DNA from 2 places in the Caballeronia sp. Lep1P3 genome. Region 1 is predicted to be linked to the other one. Evidence: predicted binding sites of a transcription regulator. Region 1 holds the regulator's gene; the other holds the start of a gene.

The links. The regulator FliA, encoded in region 1, starts transcription of late flagellar genes. The targets are predictions, from matches to a motif close to CTAAAGTTTNNNNNNNNNNNGCCGNTA.
Region 2: motA (flagellar motor stator protein MotA) is a predicted target of FliA. The motif match lies at 4,550-4,576, and genes of this name have one in related genera.

Annotation. Positions count from the first base shown of each region.
Region 1 is NZ_CP084265.1:154,349-163,162, reverse strand. It holds gene LDZ27_RS00695 (UvrD-helicase domain-containing protein) at 1-1,474, shown strand, start outside; gene LDZ27_RS00690 (cytochrome c5 family protein) at 1,493-2,389, opposite strand; tRNA gene LDZ27_RS00685 (tRNA-Arg) at 2,681-2,756, shown strand; gene LDZ27_RS00680 (GGDEF domain-containing protein) at 2,951-4,033, shown strand; gene LDZ27_RS00675 (RNA polymerase sigma factor FliA) at 4,050-4,781, opposite strand; gene LDZ27_RS00670 (MinD/ParA family protein) at 4,802-5,719, opposite strand; gene flhF (flagellar biosynthesis protein FlhF) at 5,712-7,439, opposite strand; gene LDZ27_RS00660 (thiamine pyrophosphate-binding protein) at 7,740-8,814, shown strand, end outside.
Region 2 is NZ_CP084265.1:2,926,094-2,934,907, reverse strand. It holds gene LDZ27_RS13785 (IS66 family transposase) at 1-423, opposite strand, end outside; gene tnpB (IS66 family insertion sequence element accessory protein TnpB) at 455-808, opposite strand; gene LDZ27_RS13775 (transposase) at 784-1,284, opposite strand; partial or broken gene LDZ27_RS13770 (aquaporin) at 1,417-1,668, opposite strand; gene LDZ27_RS13765 (glycosyltransferase family 4 protein) at 1,908-2,972, opposite strand; gene LDZ27_RS13760 (hypothetical protein) at 3,006-3,209, shown strand; gene flhD (flagellar transcriptional regulator FlhD) at 3,609-3,932, shown strand; gene flhC (flagellar transcriptional regulator FlhC) at 3,949-4,527, shown strand; gene motA (flagellar motor stator protein MotA) at 4,686-5,546, shown strand; gene motB (flagellar motor protein MotB) at 5,551-6,522, shown strand; gene LDZ27_RS13735 (response regulator) at 6,628-7,005, shown strand; gene cheA (chemotaxis protein CheA) at 7,060-8,814, shown strand, end outside.

The DNA.
Region 1 (8,814 bases):
CGCGGAAAACGAGCCGGTGCGCGAGAAGTGGCAGAACCGCCTGCGTTATCTGCTGATCGACGAATATCAGGACACGAACGCCTGCCAGTACGAATTGCTCAAGCTGCTCGCCGGCCCGCGCGCGGCGTTCACGGCGGTCGGCGACGACGATCAGGCCATCTACGGCTGGCGCGGCGCGACGCTCGAAAACCTCGCGCAGCTCGGCAAGGACTTCCCGAAGCTGCACGTCGTGAAGCTGGAGCAGAACTATCGCTCGACGGTGCGAATTCTGACGGCGGCGAACAACGTCATCGCGAACAATCCGAAGCTCTTCGAGAAGAAGCTGTGGTCCGAGCACGGCATGGGCGACACGATCACGGTCACCGGCTGCAACGACGAAGAGCACGAAGCCGAATCCGTCGTCTTTCGCCTCTCGGCGCACAAGTTCGAGCGGCGCGCGGCGTTTCGCGACTACGCCATCCTGTATCGCGGCAATTTTCAGGCGCGCATCTTCGAGCAGGTGCTGCGGCGCGAACGCATTCCATATGTGCTCTCGGGCGGGCAGTCGTTCTTCGACCGCGCCGAGATCAAGGACCTGATCGCGTATTTGCGCCTGATCGCGAATCCCGACGACGATCCCGCCTTCATCCGCGCGATCACGACGCCCCGGCGCGGCGTCGGCAACACGACGCTCGAAGCGCTCGGCGCGTTCGCGGGCGCGGCGAAGGTGTCGCTGTTCGAAGCGGTGTTCATGGGCGGCATCGAGGCGCGGCTGTCGGCGCGTCAGGTAGAGCCGCTGCGCACGTTCTGCGAGTGGATTCGCCGGCTATCGGACCGCGCCGCGCGCGATCCGGCGACCGAAGTCCTCGACGACATGATGGAAGCCATCCACTACGAGGCCTATCTCTACGATGCCTTCGACGAGCGGCAGGCGCAGTCGAAATGGCAGAACGTGCTGGAGTTTCTCGAATGGCTCAAGCGCAAGGGCACGAAGCCCGAAGCGGCGCCGGAAGCCGAGCAGACGGGTTTCGACACCGCCGACGGTTTGGCCGGCGAAGGCAAGAATCTGCTCGGGCTGATTCAGACCGTCGCGCTGATGTCGATGCTCGAAGGCAAGGACGAAGACCCGGACGCGGTGCGGCTTTCGACGGTGCACGCGTCGAAGGGCCTGGAATATCCGCATGTGTTTCTCGTGGGCGTCGAGGAAGGCATCATGCCGCATCGCGGCGGCTCGGACGGCGACGCGCCGATCGACGATTCGCGCATCGAGGAAGAGCGCCGCCTGATGTACGTCGCGATCACGCGCGCGCAGCGCAGCCTGCATCTGAACTGGTGCAAGAAGCGCAAGCGCGCGCGGGAGACGGTGGTGTGCGAGCCGTCGCGGTTCATCCCCGAGATGCTGCTCGACGATGCCCCGCCGCCCACCGAAGAAGAGAAGCCGCTTTCGCCGAAGGACCGCATGGCGATGCTGAAGGCGATGCTGCAGAAGAACTGAAGCCTTCGCCGCGTTCGCTTACTTCGACGCATTCACCATGTAGTCGACGGCCGCCTTCACATCCGCGTCCGGCGCGTTCGATCCGCCCTTCGGCGGCATCGCGCCCTTGCCGTGCAGCGCGTAGTTGTAGACGGTGTCCATCGGGTCCTTGAGGCGCGGCGCCCAGGCGGCCTTGTCGCCGAACTTCGGCGCATTGAGCACGCCCGCCGCGTGGCACGCCTGACAGACCTGCTCGTAGAGCGCCTTGCCGGCCTGCGACGCATCGGCGCTTTGCGCGCCCGCCGCCGGAGCCGATGCCGTCTGCGGCACGGAGGCCAGCGCGGCGACGGCGGCTGCGGCCTGCGCGTTCTCGTTCGCGCCCGAAGCGGCCGCTGGCGCCGATGCTGCCGATCCGGCCGATGTAGCCGCCGCGCCCGGCGCGGGTTGCGCGGGCTCGTCGAACTTGGCGCCGCCGTTGTTCGCCATATAGACGACGGCGCGCGCGATTTCGAAGTCGCTGTAGTCGTCGGGGCTGGTGCCGCCGCGCGGCGGCATCGCGCCCTTGCCGTTGAGCGCGTTGTGCAGGAGCGTGTCGTAACCTTCGCTGATGCGCGGCGCCCATGCGCCTGAATCGCCGAACTTGGGCGCGCCGGCGGTGCCGGTTGCGTGACATGCGGAGCAGACGGCCTTGAACACTTCCTCGCCGGTCTTGTAGACGCGCGGCGCGTTGGCATCGCGGATATCGACTTGCGCGGCCGGTGCGATTCTCTGTTCGATGGATGCGTCGAGATTGGTGCCTGCGCCGGTGCGCGTCGTGTTGTCGACGTAAACCGCGAGCAGAACGATGATGGCGACGGGAATGCCGAATCCCGCGATCACCGCCGCGATGAGTTGGCCGGGGGTCTTGATCGGGGCTCCGTGGGGTGCTTCGCTCATGCTTGTCTCGTCTCCCGTTTTTTTAGGTGAGTCGGTTCAGTGACAGCTTTGCGTTGTGCGTCGCCTGCTGGAAGGCACGGTCGATTATAGACGGAACGTTTAACGGAAGGCGCTGGCGCTCGTGCGCGTGCAAACGGGCGTTTACCCGCATCGCGCGGCGATTGCGTCGGCGTGCGAAAGGCCGCTTCCGCCCCGCGCGATGGACGGATTCATGGAAACCGGGTATTCTCTCGGATTCGCATGGGTCTTGCGGCCGCCTTCTGGCACCCTACACGCAAGGCTCCCGCCGAAGCGCCCGTAGCTCAATGGATAGAGTACTGCCCTCCGAAGGCAGGGGTTGCTGGTTCGATCCCAGCCGGGCGCGCCAATATCATCCATCCTTACGCATCTCGCGACGTTTCGTCCTCCCGCCGGCCCCGACGCATTACCGCACGCCCCCACCACACCCCACCCCAAAAACCTGCAAAATACCCCAGCATCGCAACGGGGCAAAACAAGCACAAAACACAGCGCGCGCACTCAACCCACGCGACGCCACGCGACGAAGACCAGGGGATCATCATGGAGCACGCGCACCCGCCAGAACGCCGGGCCTATGCTTTCGCGTGGGCGCAGCATCGACATCCGGAACGTGAGCAGGCCACCCTTCGCGTGGTTCTCGGCGCGTGCGTGCTCATCGCGTACTGTTGCTACGCGTGGCTTTTCCCATCGCGCGATGCGTCGATGGTCGCGCGCATCGTCGCGCTCTACGCGTGCTATGGCGCGCTGACGCTGCTCGTCGTGAATCGCGCGAGTTCGCCTTCGCAGACGCGCCTCGTCGTCACGACGATCGCGGATCAGGCGCTCCTCGGCGCAGCCCTCGCCGCTGGCGGCGCAAGCGCCTTGCCGCTGCTGTGGGTCGTTTTCTGGTTTCTGATCGGATCGGGTTGCCGCTACGGGAAGCGCACGCTCGCGGTGTCGTGCGCGACGGCAATCGCCGTCATCGTGGCGCTCGCGCTCTGGCAGCCGTGGTGGCGCGCGAACCGGCCCGCGGCGCTCGGGCTGGCGCTCAGCGCCATCGCCGCGTCGGTGTACCTGGGCGTGCTCGTCGACAGGCTCGGCAGCGCCAACCGCGATCTAGCGCGTCAGGCATCCACCGATCCGCTCACCGGACTCGCGAACCGCTATGCGCTCAAGCGGATCGTCGACCGGGCGATGGCTGCATCGGTGGCGGACACCGCGCTCTTGCTCATCGATCTCGACGGCTTCAAGGAAGTCAACGATACCTACGGCCACGCCGTCGGCGACATGCTGTTGCAGCAATTCGCGCAACTGCTCGCGCGGCGCACGCACGCGAGCGACGCCGTCGCGCGGCTCGGCGGCGACGAGTTCGTCGTGCTCGCGCATCGCGTGCGCGACCGCGACGCGGTTCTTTCGATCACCGAAGGCATTCACGCGGCGCTCGCATCGATCACGTCGGTGCAGGAACGGCAGGTGTCGGTGTCGGCGAGCATCGGCGCGTGCATGCTGTCGAGCGCGGCGCAAGCGGGCCGCGCCGACATGAGCGCCGTGCTGCGCGCCGCCGACCGCGCGATGTATCGCGCGAAGCGTCTCGGCATTGGCAAGACGGTGTTCGCCGAAGCGCGCGACTTCGAGGCGAACTAGGCGCGCGCTCGCGCGCTTACGCCTCCACGCCCGTCCACGCCTGCTCGCGCAGCTTCGTGCGCAGCCGCGCGACCGCCTGGCTGTGCAACTGGCACACGCGCGATTCGCTCACTTCCATCACCGCGCCGATTTCGCGCAGGTTCAGGCCGCGTTCGTAGTAGAGGCTCATCAGGAGCTTCTCGCGTTCCGGCAGCTTGTCGATGGCTTCGATCAGCGCACCGCGCAGGCTGTCGTCGAGCAGCGCGGACAGCGGGTCCGAACGATCGACGCAATAGCGGTCGAGGAACGGCTCGTCGTCGGCGGAGCGATCGAAGTCTTCGTAGTAGATGAGCTGGCTGCCATGCAGGTCCTGCAGCATCGACTGATACTCGTCGAGCGGCAACTTCATGTGCTCGGCGATCTCGGTTTCGCTTGCCGAGCGCCCGAGATTCTGCTCGACCTTGTGCACCGCGCTTTCCACCTCGCGCGATGTCTTGCGCATGCTGCGCGGCAGCCAGTCGTTCGCGCGAAGTTCGTCGAGCATCGCGCCGCGAATGCGCTGGCTCGCGTACGTCTCGAACTGCGCGCCCTGATCTTCCTTGTAGCGGCTCGCCGCGTCCATCAGACCGATCATGCCCGCCTGGATGAGATCGTCGAGATCGACGCTCGCCGGCATCTTGGCGACGAGCTGAAGTCCCAATCTGCGAACGAGCGGCGCATAGCGCGTAAGCACGTCGGATTGCGAGAGTTTGCCTTGGGCGTTGTACATCTGGGTCACCTTAGTCTTTGTCACATCGACGCCGTGCTGCTCAATGCATGACCGGAAAGCGCATGCGCCATGCGCAACGCCTCCCGCCCGCCCTGCTCAGACTCGCCTGCCGAAAACCGCGCGTCGCTGGCCAGGCGCGTCTCGCGCGCATGCGGCGCGGGACGCATCGGCCAATGCAGGAGTTCGGCCGCGATCTGCCGGTAGTCGCGCGCCGCGGCCGTAGCCGGGAACGCTTCCACCGCCGAGCGCGACAGCTCCCTTGCCCGAGTGACGCGCGCATCCTCGGACACATATCCTGCCTGCACGAGCGACACGGCCAGATACCGGCTCGCGACACTCGAGAGGTTGTCGAACGCGACCGCCGCATCGGCCGGGTTCTGTACGTGATTGACGAGCACGCGGAACTGGCCGATCCCATGCGCGTAGTGCAGACGCTTGATGCACGCATACGCCTCGGTGATCGCCGACGCGGCCGCGCGCGTCACGATGAGAAAGTCATGCGCCTGCGCCGCGAGCGACGAGAGCGCGCCATGCCGGTCGAGCTGCGTATCGATCAGCACGATGTCCGCGGGGCCGTCGAGTAACGCGCGGCACTGCGCGGCGTCGTGGCTGATGCGCTCGTCGCGCGGCGCGGCGATCATCGAGAAGCCGAACGGCGTGCGCGTCACCGCTTCCTGCACGCTCTGGCGGCCCGACATCACCGCCGCGAAAGCGCCCGCGCCGGACAAGCCCGCCATGCGCGCAGCCGATGCCACGTTCTGCCGCTCGTCGATCACGAGCACGTCCTTGCCATGCACGGCGAGCGCCGCGCCGAGATTCACCACCGCCGACGTGCAGCCAATGCCCGCCGGTCCGCCCGCGACCGCGACCACGCGCGAACCGGCGCGCGTCAGCAGCCGTCGCAGGCCTTCAGCCTGATCGAGCACGAACTTATCCAAAGCGGACCTCATGCAGTTCGGTGGTGGCACGCGCGGACAATGCGGAAAGCAGAGCCGGCACTTCGTCGTCCTGCGGCACGAACGGCGAACCGTCGCGCGGAATGCAGAACGCGCTCTTGATGAGAAAACGCTTCGTCGCGACGTACAGGTTCTCCGGCACCTTCTGTCCGGTCGATACGTAATGCACCGGCAGCTTGTAGCGGATCACCGTGTCGAGCACGCCGCCGAGATTGGTCGCTTCGTCGAGCTTCGTGAGGATGCAGCCCGCGAGCGGCGGCTGGTCGGCGGCGCTCTTGTAGGCCTGCACGACTTCGTTGAGCGTGTCGCCGTGGCTCGTCGCGTTGAGCAGCAGCAGGCGCTGAACCGGCTGACCCGCGCCGCAGAGCATCGAAATCTGGTCGGACACCATGCGATCGCGCTGGCTCATGCCGATGGTGTCGATCAGCACGATGTGCTTGTTGCGCAGCTCCGAAAGCGCGAGCTGCAGGTCGGCGGCGTCTTTCACCGCGTGGACCGAGACGCCGAGAATCTTTCCGAAAATGCGCAGTTGCTCATGCGCGCCGATCCGGTAGCTGTCGGTCGTGAGCAGCGCGACCTTGCTTGCGCCGAAGCGCATCACGCAGCGCGCGGCGAGCTTCGCCGTGGTCGTCGTCTTGCCGACGCCCGTCGGGCCCATCAGCGCGAAGACGCCGCCGCGTTCCATCAGCGCGTCTTCGCTCGCCATCACCGGCAGATTCGCTGAAAGAACTTCCTGCACCCATTCCAGCGCGTGCTCGGCGCTTTCCATTTCCGGCATGTTGTCGACGACCATGCGCACGAGTTGCGCCGAGAAGCCCGCGGCAAAGAGGCGCTTGGTCAGCGCGGCGTTGCCCGGATTGCGGCGCTGGCGCTCGCCCCACATGAGACCGGAGAACTGCTCTTCCATCATCTCGCGCATCGACGAGAGTTCGTTCATCACCGTTTCGTTGACGACTTGCTCCATGCGCGCACGGATCGCTTCGGTGACGACGGCGGCGGCGTTCGCGGGCAGCGCGTCGAATGCTTTTTCCGGCGATGCATCGGCGCGCTCAACGGCTTCCGGCGCGCTTGCGTTGATGTGCTGCGCGGCGCGGCGCGCGGCAACTTGCGCGGCTTCACGCGCCCACTCGGGCGTATCGATCTTCGGCTGCGCGTTCTCGCGCGATGCCTTCGCGCCCGCGTTCTTCGGCGACGACGCTTTCGGCGGCACCGGCACGCCGAGTCCGCGCGCGATCGCGGCGGACGCCGTCAGCGGACGGTTCGACGGCAGCGCGGCCTGCTCCGCCACGCGCCGCGCATGCTGGATCAGCCACGGATTCGATTCGGCCATCGTGCGCGGCGTTTCGTCGGCGTGCGATTCCGCTTGGAAATCGTCGGCGTCTGCGTCGGTGTTCGCGCCGAAGACCGACGAGAACACGTCGCCGCTTGCATACGGATTGGCGGCCGACTGCTTCGCGGCTGCGGCTGCCGCAGCTTGCGCGAGCGCGGCGCGCGGCGTCGCGCTGGGGAACGTCGCGGGCGCGGCCTGTTCCTGCGCGTTCGGCGAAATCGAGGCGAGGTCGCTGTCGGCGACGCTCACGATCTCCACCGAACCGTCATCGAGCGTGCGGTTGGACAGCACGACGGCATCGGGACCGAGGACTTCACGAACCTGTCGCAGTGCGTCGCGGCTGTTTGCGCCGATGAATTTACGAATGTTCAAACTTGCCCCCGATGAGGTATGAGACTGCGATCTTTGCGAGGCGAACGCCGCCGGTCTTTCGACGTGTCCGCTTTTCAGTGAAGCCATTATTGCGAAGAAGGCGTTTCGCCTATCGCTGGATAAAGGGTGGGAAAGAGGGGTATTTCGACTGATGGACTCGCTTCGCCCGCTTGCGGATGCCGGTGGCGAGGTCCGCGCGGGAAAAGATTCCGCTTATCAGCCGCGCGCGCGGCGGCGTAAGCTGTGGGGCTATCGCGCAACGTCCGGCATCGCCCGGAACTGAACAGGAGACTTATCCGCATGACGTCCGATGTTTCCCTCGCAGCTTCCAGCAAGACCACCGGCGCGCGTCTCGTCGTCGACGCGCTCGTTCATCACGGCGTCGAGCGCGTGTTCTGTGTGCCGGGCGAGAGCTTTCTCGCCGTGCTCGATTCGCTGCACGACGAAACCGCGCAGATCCAGACGATCGTCTGCCGCCACGAAGCGGGCGCGGCGAACATGGCCGAGGCGGTCGGCAAGCTGACCGGGCGTCCGGGCGTCGCGATCGTGACGCGCGGGCCGGGCGCGACGCACGCGTCCATCGGCGTGCACACGGCGTATCAGGATTCGACGCCGATGATCCTGCTCATCGGCCAATGCGCGCGCGACCACATGGATCGCGAGGCGTTTCAGGAAATCGACTATCGCCGCATGTTCGGGCAGATGGCGAAGTGGGTCGCGCAGATCGACGATCCGCGCCGCGTGCCCGAGTACATGAGTCACGCGTTTCATGTCGCGATGGCCGGGCGGCCCGGCCCGGTCGTGCTCGCGCTGCCCGAAGACATGCTGACCGAAGCCTGCGACGCCGTGCCACCGGCGCCGCATTATCAGCGCGTCGCGGCAGCGCCCGCACCCGCGCAGATGGAACGGCTGCGCGATCTGCTCGCCAGCGCGAAGAAGCCGTTCGTGATCGCGGGCGGCAGCGGCTGGACGCAGGACGCGACGCAGGACTTCGCGCGATTCATCGAACGCTGGCAGCTCCCGGCGGGCTGCGCGTTCCGCTTTCAGGACACGCTCGACAACGAGCATCCGAACTACGCGGGCGATGTCGGACTCGGCATCAATCCGGCGCTCGCCGCGCGCGTGCGCGACGCCGACGTGCTTTTCGTGCTCGGCCCGCGCATGGGCGAATCGACGACGGGCGGCTACACGCTGCTCGACATCCCGAAGACGAAGCAGACGCTCATCCACATTCATCAGGGCGCGGAGGAACTCGGGCGCGTCTACAGCGCGGACTTGCCGATCGTCTCGGGCATGCCGGAAATCGCCGCGATGCTCGCCGTGCTAGAACCGCCCGCGGAGATTGCGTGGGCCGGTTCAGCGCAAGCCGCGCACG
Region 2 (8,814 bases), 330 kb from region 1:
CGCGCCGATCTCGACGAGCGCTTGTCCATCGTTCGTGCAAAAGCGTTCGGCTTCGGGCAGTTCGTGCCGCACGACCTCGCGCGGTAGATTGGGATCAAGCGGCTTGCGGTGACCGCGCTTCTTGCGCTTGTGCGCGCCAACCGTCGTCTCCGGCGTGTCTTCTTGAGCAGGCGCGCTGTTCGCGCCGAGCACCTCGGCTTCGTTGAACAAGCCAAGTTGATCAGAATCTCGTGCCTCGCTCTTGGCGCCGAACAGTTCGCGACGGTAGGCTCGGAGTCGCTCCTCAGCAAGATCGCGCTCTGCGGTCATAAGCCGCAAGGCGCCGCGTAAGGCCTCCTGTTCTTCTCGCAATGCACGAGCAGCATCGCGCTCGGCGAGCAACGCCTTCAATTCCTCGGCGGTGATCGTGACATTGATCGGCATGGCCGGTTAGACCGGCGCACGGCCTCACTGTTCAGCTCACGCGGCGATATTCCTGCTTCGGATGCCGTCGTATCGCGGTGATGTCATCGCCATCGAGCAACGCGTGCAACACGTTGCTCGTCATCGTCACGATCTCAGCCTTGTTGTCTGGCCAGATGAAGTGGCTGCTCTCCAATCGTTTTATAAAAAGCCAGAAACCACTGCCGTCCCAGCCAAGTATCTTTATCCGGTCACGACGTCGGTTTCCGAAGATGTAAAGCGACGTGTCCATCGGATTTAGGCGCATCGACTGCTCGACGAGAATCGACAGACTGTTCATGCCGTAGCGGAAGTCGACAGGATCGCGGTGCAGGTAGACCTTCAGATTATCGTCGAACCGGAACACGGCATCCTCCCGAGCATCTGGACCACGGTGGTCAGCTCGTCGATGGTCGCCTCTGCGATGTCGAACTCAACACCGTTAGGCAAACGTATGTGCAAGGCAACCGTGATCGATGGTGTGCGCGCGGACACCGCTCGTTCAACCGTCACAGCCCCCTGAACGACCGGTACAAATGGTGATGGCACGTCGGTCGCGTCAGTCCGCAAGGCAGGCGGCGTGACATCAAGCGATGCCCTGTCTGCTGGTCTCAGTTCCTTATCCGCCGAATTCCGCGCCGCATGTGTCTTCTGATAGCGCGTGATCCACTCGCGCAACAGATTCGGGTTCAAGCCGTATTGCATCGCCGTCCGGGCTATCGAAACGCCGGACGTCATGCACAACTGGACCAGTTCCTCGCGGGCTTGCGGATCGTATTCCCGGCGACCATCCCGTTTCGCGCCGACTACCAGACGGCTACGCAAGTCTCGATCTTCTGTCATGTACTCTCATCCCAGCTGTCCACGTGGACAGGTAGCATCAGAGAATCACTCGTCCATTGCTAGGGCGTCCCTTAAGGACCGCATACGATCAACCGAAACCACCGGCATCCGGTTTCTGCACAACTTGACGCACAGAACTTCGCGCACCGGGAAACGGCCCGCCGCCGCGAGACCGATGCTCACCGCCGGATTCAGATGGCAGCCCGAGATGTGACCGATGGCGAACGCCATGGTGAGTACGGTCAGGCCGAACGCCAGCGAGACGCCCGCGAACCCGATGCCGAGTTGGGGAAAGGCAGCGGCCAGTACGGCGCTTCCGCAACCGCCCAGCACGAGCCAGAAAGTACCGAAAATTTCAGCGCCGAGACGCTTCGACAATTGCATGATCCTGCCTTCGACAATGTGAGAGATGCTTGATTTGACGCAAGAAACCGAGCGGTCTTGCGGAGCGCAGTTTAAGCGCGGCTCTTTCGGCAAACTGTCAAAAATAGTGGATCTCTGCGTTTTTCTCGCACGGCGACGCAATCTTCGGACTTCTCCTTGTTCGGTGGACGAAACAAAAACGCCGCCCGAAAGGGCGGCGTTGCGTGACTGCCGACTACAGCGCGTGAAACGGGGGTCGTTTAGCCGAGGGCGACCTGACGAAGCACCGGGCGCTTCGCGGCCTGAAGCATCGCCGCGTAGGTGTCGACGTAGTTCTGCGCCATCGTCTGCGCGCTGAAGCGCCGCTCGAACTGCGCGCGAATCTCCGTGCGCGACAACTCGTCGATGCGTTGCAGCGCGCCGACTGCGCCCTGCACGTCTTCGCAGATGAAGCCGGTCACGCCGTGGTCGATCACTTCGGGCACCGAGCCGCGGTTGAACGCGATCACCGGCGTGCCGCACGCCATCGATTCGATCATCACGAGGCCGAACGGCTCGTTCCAGTCGATCGGGAAGAGCAGCGCCTTCGCACCCGAAAGAAACTCCGGCTTCTGCGCTTCGTTGATTTCGCCGATGAATTCGACATGCGCCTGCGACAGGAGCGGCTCGATGGTCGACTTGAAATAGTCCTGATCCACCTTGTCCACCTTCGCCGCGATCTTCAGCGGCAGCCCGCTTTGCGCCGCGATCTTGATAGCCAGATCGGCGCGCTTTTCCGGGCAGATGCGGCCGAGAAACGCCAGATATTCGGGCTTCTTCTCCGGCTGCGGCGTCAGCAGATTCTCGGGCAGGCCGTGATAGACCGTGTTCAGCCAGTTCGCCTGCGGCAGCGGCCCGCGCTGGTTGTCCGAAATCGAGATGACGTTCGCCTTCGTGAACGTGTTGAACATCGGCTGCAGTTCCGGCAGATCGAGGCGGCCGTGCAGGGTCGTGACGAACGGCGTGTCGAGCTGCGTGAAAAGCGGGAACGGCATGTAGTCGAGGTGAAAGTGCAGCACGTCGAATTCGTGCGCGCGGCGGCGGACCGTTTCCAGCAGCAGCATGTGCGGCGCGAGCGGATCGCGGATCGTCGGATCGAGCCGCAAGGCGCGCGGCCACGCGGCTTCGAGCGTCGCCCGGGTTTGCGAATCGCCGCTTGCGAACAAGGTTACATCGTGGCCGAGGTCGACGAGCGCATCCGTCAGATAGGACACCACGCGCTCAGTGCCGCCGTAAAACTTCGGGGGGACTGCTTCGTGCAACGGTGCAATTTGTGCGATTCGCATAACGTGACTCTCCTGTGTCGGCCGGAGTCGGGCGTGAACGCCAAGGTCCGGTCGCTGCAAAGCTGTTCGGATGGACACCGCGCTGACACTCAGGTGGAGCGTTTTGCGATGCCGTCGGGCGGGCTGCGGTATGTCACTGGCGCCGCCCGAGATCGGTTCCGGCTCTCGACCGGGTTATCCCTTACGATCATTATCGGGATCGAGAGCGGCATTTCACGTCATTTTTCAATCGCTTAACGTTGTTACAGCGCGAAACACCGGCTGTTACGAAGTCAGAAATTGCACGGACACGGGCGATGGAGGCGAGTTTGACGCGCTATGCGAGCGGCGAAGCACCTCAGAGCACGGCGCGTGCCCGGACGACAGGGATAAAGTCCGCGCTTTTCCTGCCGATAAGCAGTCTCCTCGCGTGCGGATTCGGTAACTAACCGACCGCCGTTGTACGAATTTTTCCTACACGTTGTCTGCCGGAATTCGGTCCGCGAATCGGCATGTTCTTCCGATACCGACCGCCGCCGCGCTACGTGACAATCAGGCAGACACGATAAGCGGGGCCGGATATGCCGCGACCACGGCGCATCCGAGCAAACGTTTCCCGCCAGGCCTGACCAGCCACGAAACGACTTCGGGGGAAAGATGACGGCCACGAATACGAGCGCCCTCGCGGAAATCCGCGAGGTGAACCTGGCGTACCTGCTCCTCGCGCAGCGGCTGCTCCAGGACGACCGCATGTCGGCGATGTACCGCCTCGGGCTCTCCGGCGAGGTCGCGGATGTGCTTTCGGCGCTGACGCTCGCGCAGGCGGTGAAGGTGGCGTCGTCGAGCCATCTGCTGTGCCGCTTTCGTTTCGACGACCACACGATTCTGGCGTCGCTCGCCGACAAGGACAAAAGCCCGGCGTTCGCGCAGGCGCACGCCGCGATCCTGCTCGCCGACGCGCCCGTCGCCCAGATCGGCTAAGCGCGGACTTCCGGCGATGGCGACCCGAAGCGTGATCGCTGAAGTCCGCGAGACCACGCTCGCGATCGAACTCATCGAGCTGGGCGCGCGCCTGCAATTGCTCGAAGCCGAGACGAATCTGTCGCGCGACCGGCTCATCCGGCTCTACAAGGAGTTGAAGGGCGCGTCGCCGCCCAAGGGCATGCTGCCGTACTCGACCGACTGGTTCCTGACGTGGCAGCCGAACATTCATTCGTCGCTCTTTCACGCGATCTTCCGGTTCATCGTTGCGCACGGCGGCGGCTCCCTGACCGGCATCCAGTCGATCGTGAAGAGCTATCGCCTGTATCTGGAACACATGTCGCTTCACGGCGAGGAACCGGTGCTCTCGCTCACGCGCGCATGGACGCTCGTGCGCTACTTCGACTCCGGCATGCTGCAAACCAACGCCTGCACGCGCTGCGGCGGACACTTTGTCGCGCATGCCTACGATCTGCGGCCCGGCTATGTCTGCGGCCTGTGCCAGCCGCCATCGCGCGCGGGCAAGACCGGCAAGGCGCGCGCCCGGCAGCCCGCATCGAACGCGGCCTCCGTGGCGGCTCCGGTCGCCGCCTGAGCGCCGGCCGTCCGCCCCTCCGCCAAAGTTTTTCCTCCCCGTGCCGTAAACAGACATAACCGCGAGACATAACCGCGAGACATAACCGCGACCTATCCGCGAGACATAACCGCGCATCTGACGCCGGTCATCCCGCACCCGAACCTGAGGACTGGACTGTGCTGATTTTCGTTGGAACGCTCGTCACGCTGTTGTCCGTTTTCGGCGGTTATGCGCTCGAAGGCGGTCATCTCGGCGCGCTCGTGCAGCCGGTCGAAATTCTGATGATCGCCGGCGCGGGCATCGGCGCGTTCATCCTCGGCAACGGCATGAAGACCATCAAGGCGACGCTCTTCGTCATTCCCACGCTCTTCAAGGGCTCCAAGTACAACAAGGACGTGTACATGGAGCTGATGGGCCTGCTCTACGTGCTGCTCGCCAAAGCGCGCAAGGAAGGCACGCTCACGCTCGAAGCGGACATCGACGATCCGCACAAAAGCCCGATCTTCAGCCAGTACCCGAAGCTGCTCGCGGACCATCACATCGTCGAGTTCATGACCGATTATTTGCGCCTCATGGTCGGCGGCAACATGAACGCGTTCGAGATCGAAAGCCTGATGGACGAGGAGATCGAGACGCATCACGTCGAAGGCGAAGCGCCCGCGCAGGCGCTCTCGAAAGTGGGCGACGCGATGCCCGCGTTCGGCATCGTCGCCGCGGTGATGGGCGTCGTGCATACGATGGCCTCCGCCGACCAGCCGCCCGCGATTCTCGGTGAGATGATCGCGCAGGCGCTCGTCGGCACGTTCCTCGGCATCCTGCTTTCGTATGGGTTCATCGCGCCGCTCTCGAACATCGCGGAGCAACGCGCCGCCGAGCAGACGAAGATGTTCCAGTGCATCAAGGTGACGATCCTCGCGAGCCTGAACGGTTACGCGCCCGCGATCGCCGTGGAGTTCGGCCGCAAAGTGCTTTTCTCGACCGAGCGCCCGTCGTTCTCCGAACTGGAAGAGCACGTCCGCCGCGTGAAGGCGAAGTGACACCATGAGCGTCGACAAGGACCGGCCCATTTTCATCAAGCGCGTCGTCGGCAAGGGCGCGAAGGGGCATCACGGCGGCGCGTGGAAGCTCGCGTATGCGGACTTCATGACCGCGATGATGGCGTTCTTCCTGCTGATGTGGCTGCTGTCGTCCACGTCGCCGGTGCAGCGGCGCGGCATCGCGGAGTACTTTCAGATGCCGCTCAAGGCCGCGATGGTCGGCGGCAAGACCGTCGGCATGGACAACAGCATCATCACCGGCGGCGGGCGCGACATTTCCAGCAACGAACCGGGCGATGCGCGCAGGTCCGACGGCCGCACGCAGCTTGCGGACCGCTCGTCGTCGAAACCCGACGAGCAGTTCCTCAAAGAGGCGCAAGGTGAACTCGAGCGGCGCGAACAGGCGCGGCTGCACGATCTTCAGGTGAAGCTGATGGCCGCGATCGAAGCGAACCCGACGCTGCATCAGTTCAAGCAGCAGATTCGCATCGAATCGACGCAGCAGGGCTTGCGCATCGAGATCGTCGATACGCAGAAGCGCCCGATGTTCGCGCTCTCGAGCGACGCCGTGCAGCCGTATATGCGCGACATCCTGCGCGAAATAGGCCGCACGCTCAACGACGTGCCGAACCATATCGTCGTGCAGGGCCACACCGACGCCGTGAAGTACGCGGGCGGCGAGAAGGGCTACAGCAACTGGGAACTGTCGGCGGACCGCGCGAACGCGTCGCGGCGCGAATTGATCGCGGGCGGCATGGACGAAGCCAAGGTGCTGCGCGTGCTCGGCCTCGCGTCCACGCAGAACCTCGACAAGCAAGACCCGCTCGATCCGGAGAACCGGCGCATCAGCGTCATCGTCCTGAATCACCGCGCGGAAGCGTCGATGATGCGCGACGACGGCGGCGCCGCCGCGACGCTCGACAACGGCGGGGAGACGGCCATCGGCCAGTTCATGCCGGCGGCGTTGACGCAATAACGCTGCCTTACGCCCCGAACCGCACAAAAAAACGCTCAAGACTCCACACGTTTGCGCCGTCATCCGGACAGAAGCTCGCGACGCAGCAGACTCGAAAGGCGACACATGATCAAGAACATTCTGGCAATCGACGATTCCGCCGCCATGCGGCAAATCCTCAGCGCCACGCTGACGACCGCGGGCTACGAAGTGACGCTCGCCGCCGACGGCAACGAAGGGCTCGAATGCGCGCTCGCCGAGCGCTTCGATCTGGTGCTCACCGATCACCACATGCCGGTGAAAAGCGGGCTCGACCTGATCGTCGAATTGCGGGCGAACCACGCGTACAAGGCGACGCCGATCCTCGTGCTGACGACCGAAGACGGCGAGCCGTTCAAGGACGCGGCGCGCGCGGCGGGCGCGACGGGCTGGATCGAAAAGCCGCTCGACCCGGACCTGCTGACCGAAGTGGTCGCGACGCTCGCGCAGACGCAGGCGCACTGAACCGAACGAACGCAAAGACAACCCGCGCACGAACGCGCCGATGGTGACTCAAGCATGACACTCGACATTACCCAGTTCTATCAAACCTTCTTCGACGAAGCCGATGAACTGCTCGCGCAGATGGAGCAGCTGCTGCTCGTTCTCGATATCGCCAATCCCGATCCCGAGGACCTCGCGGCCATCTTCCGCGCGGCGCATTCGATCAAGGGCGGCGCGGCGACGTTCGGCTTCACCGCGCTCACCGAGACGACGCACATTCTCGAATCGCTGCTGGATCGCGCGCGCAACAACGAACTGGTGCTTCGCCGCGACATGATCGACACGTTCCTCGCGACCAAGGACGTGCTCTCGGACCAGCTCGCCGCGTATCGCGCGAGCGCGGAGCCGGATGCGGCCGCTGCCGCCGCGATCTGCGCGAAGCTCGAGCGCCTGAAGAGCGAAGACGCCGAGCCGCACGCAGCGCCGGCTGTCGAAGAGGCGCATACGCTCGCGGTGGTCCAAGCGGAAGCCGCGCCGGCCTACGAAGGCCCGAATGCGCCGCCGGCGCACGTCATCGCGCAGGCCGCCGAAGCGATCGAGGACGACGGCAACTGGGACGGCGCGTTCGAACTCGCGGACTGCGCCGCAAACGCGAACGCGAACGCGAACGCAAACGCAAACGCAACGAATGAAGAAGCAGGACCCCACCTGAAAATTACGCTACGGGGGGTGGGCGAGAAGGACCTGGCGACCTTGACCGAGGAGCTGGGGAACCTGGGCAGTATCGTCGGAGAAAAAAAGACTGATGCCGAACTCGTGCTTTGGCTCGATTCGGACGTCTCCGCCGACGACATCGTGGCCGTGTGCTGCTTCGTGATCGATGAATCGCAGATCGCGATCGGCCGTGGCGACGCGCAGCGAAGCGCACCGGCAGAGGCGGTGCAGCACGCGCTACAGGCGCAGCCGGACGTATCGCAGGCGCAGGACGCGCCCGCATCCGCGGCTGACCAAAAACAAGAAGAAGCGGCGAAGGCGGCGGCGCAACCGGCCGCCGCCATCCCGTCGCCCGAAACACAGCAGAAAACCGCCGCAGGCGACGCCGAAAAGAAGGCGCGGCCGGCAGCAGCGGCATCGGCGGAAGGCAGCTCGATTCGCGTCGGCGTGGAGAAGGTCGATCAGCTCATCAACCTGGTCGGCGAACTCGTCATCACGCAGGCGATGCTCGCGGAAACGACGAGCGCATTCGATCCCGCGCTGCACGACCGCCTTTTCAACGGCATGGCGCAGCTCGAGCGCAACGCGCGCGACCTGCAAGAGGCCGTCATGTCCATCCGCATGATGCCGATGGATTACGTATTCAGCCGCTTCCCGCGACTCGTGCGCGATATCGCCGGCAAGCTGGGCAAGGACGTGGAACTCGTCACGTTCGGTCAGGCGACCGAACTCGACAAGAGCCTGATCGAGCGCATCATCGATCCGCTCACGCACCTCGTGCGGAACTCGCTCGATCACGGCATCGAGACCGTGGAAGCGCGCCGCGCGGCGGGCAAGCCTGCGACCGGGCAACTCGTGCTGTCGGCGGCGCATCACGGCGGCAACATCGTCATCGAAGTGAGCGACGACGGCGCCGGACTTCGCCGCGACAAGATTCTCGCGAAGGCGCAGAAGCAGGGCATGCAGGTCAGCGAATCGATGAGCGACGAAGAAGTGTGGCAGCTCATCTTCATGCCGGGCTTCTCGACCGCCGAACAGGTGACGGACATTTCCGGGCGCGGCGTCGGCATGGATGTGGTCAAGCGCAACATCCAGTCGATGGGCGGTCACGTCGAG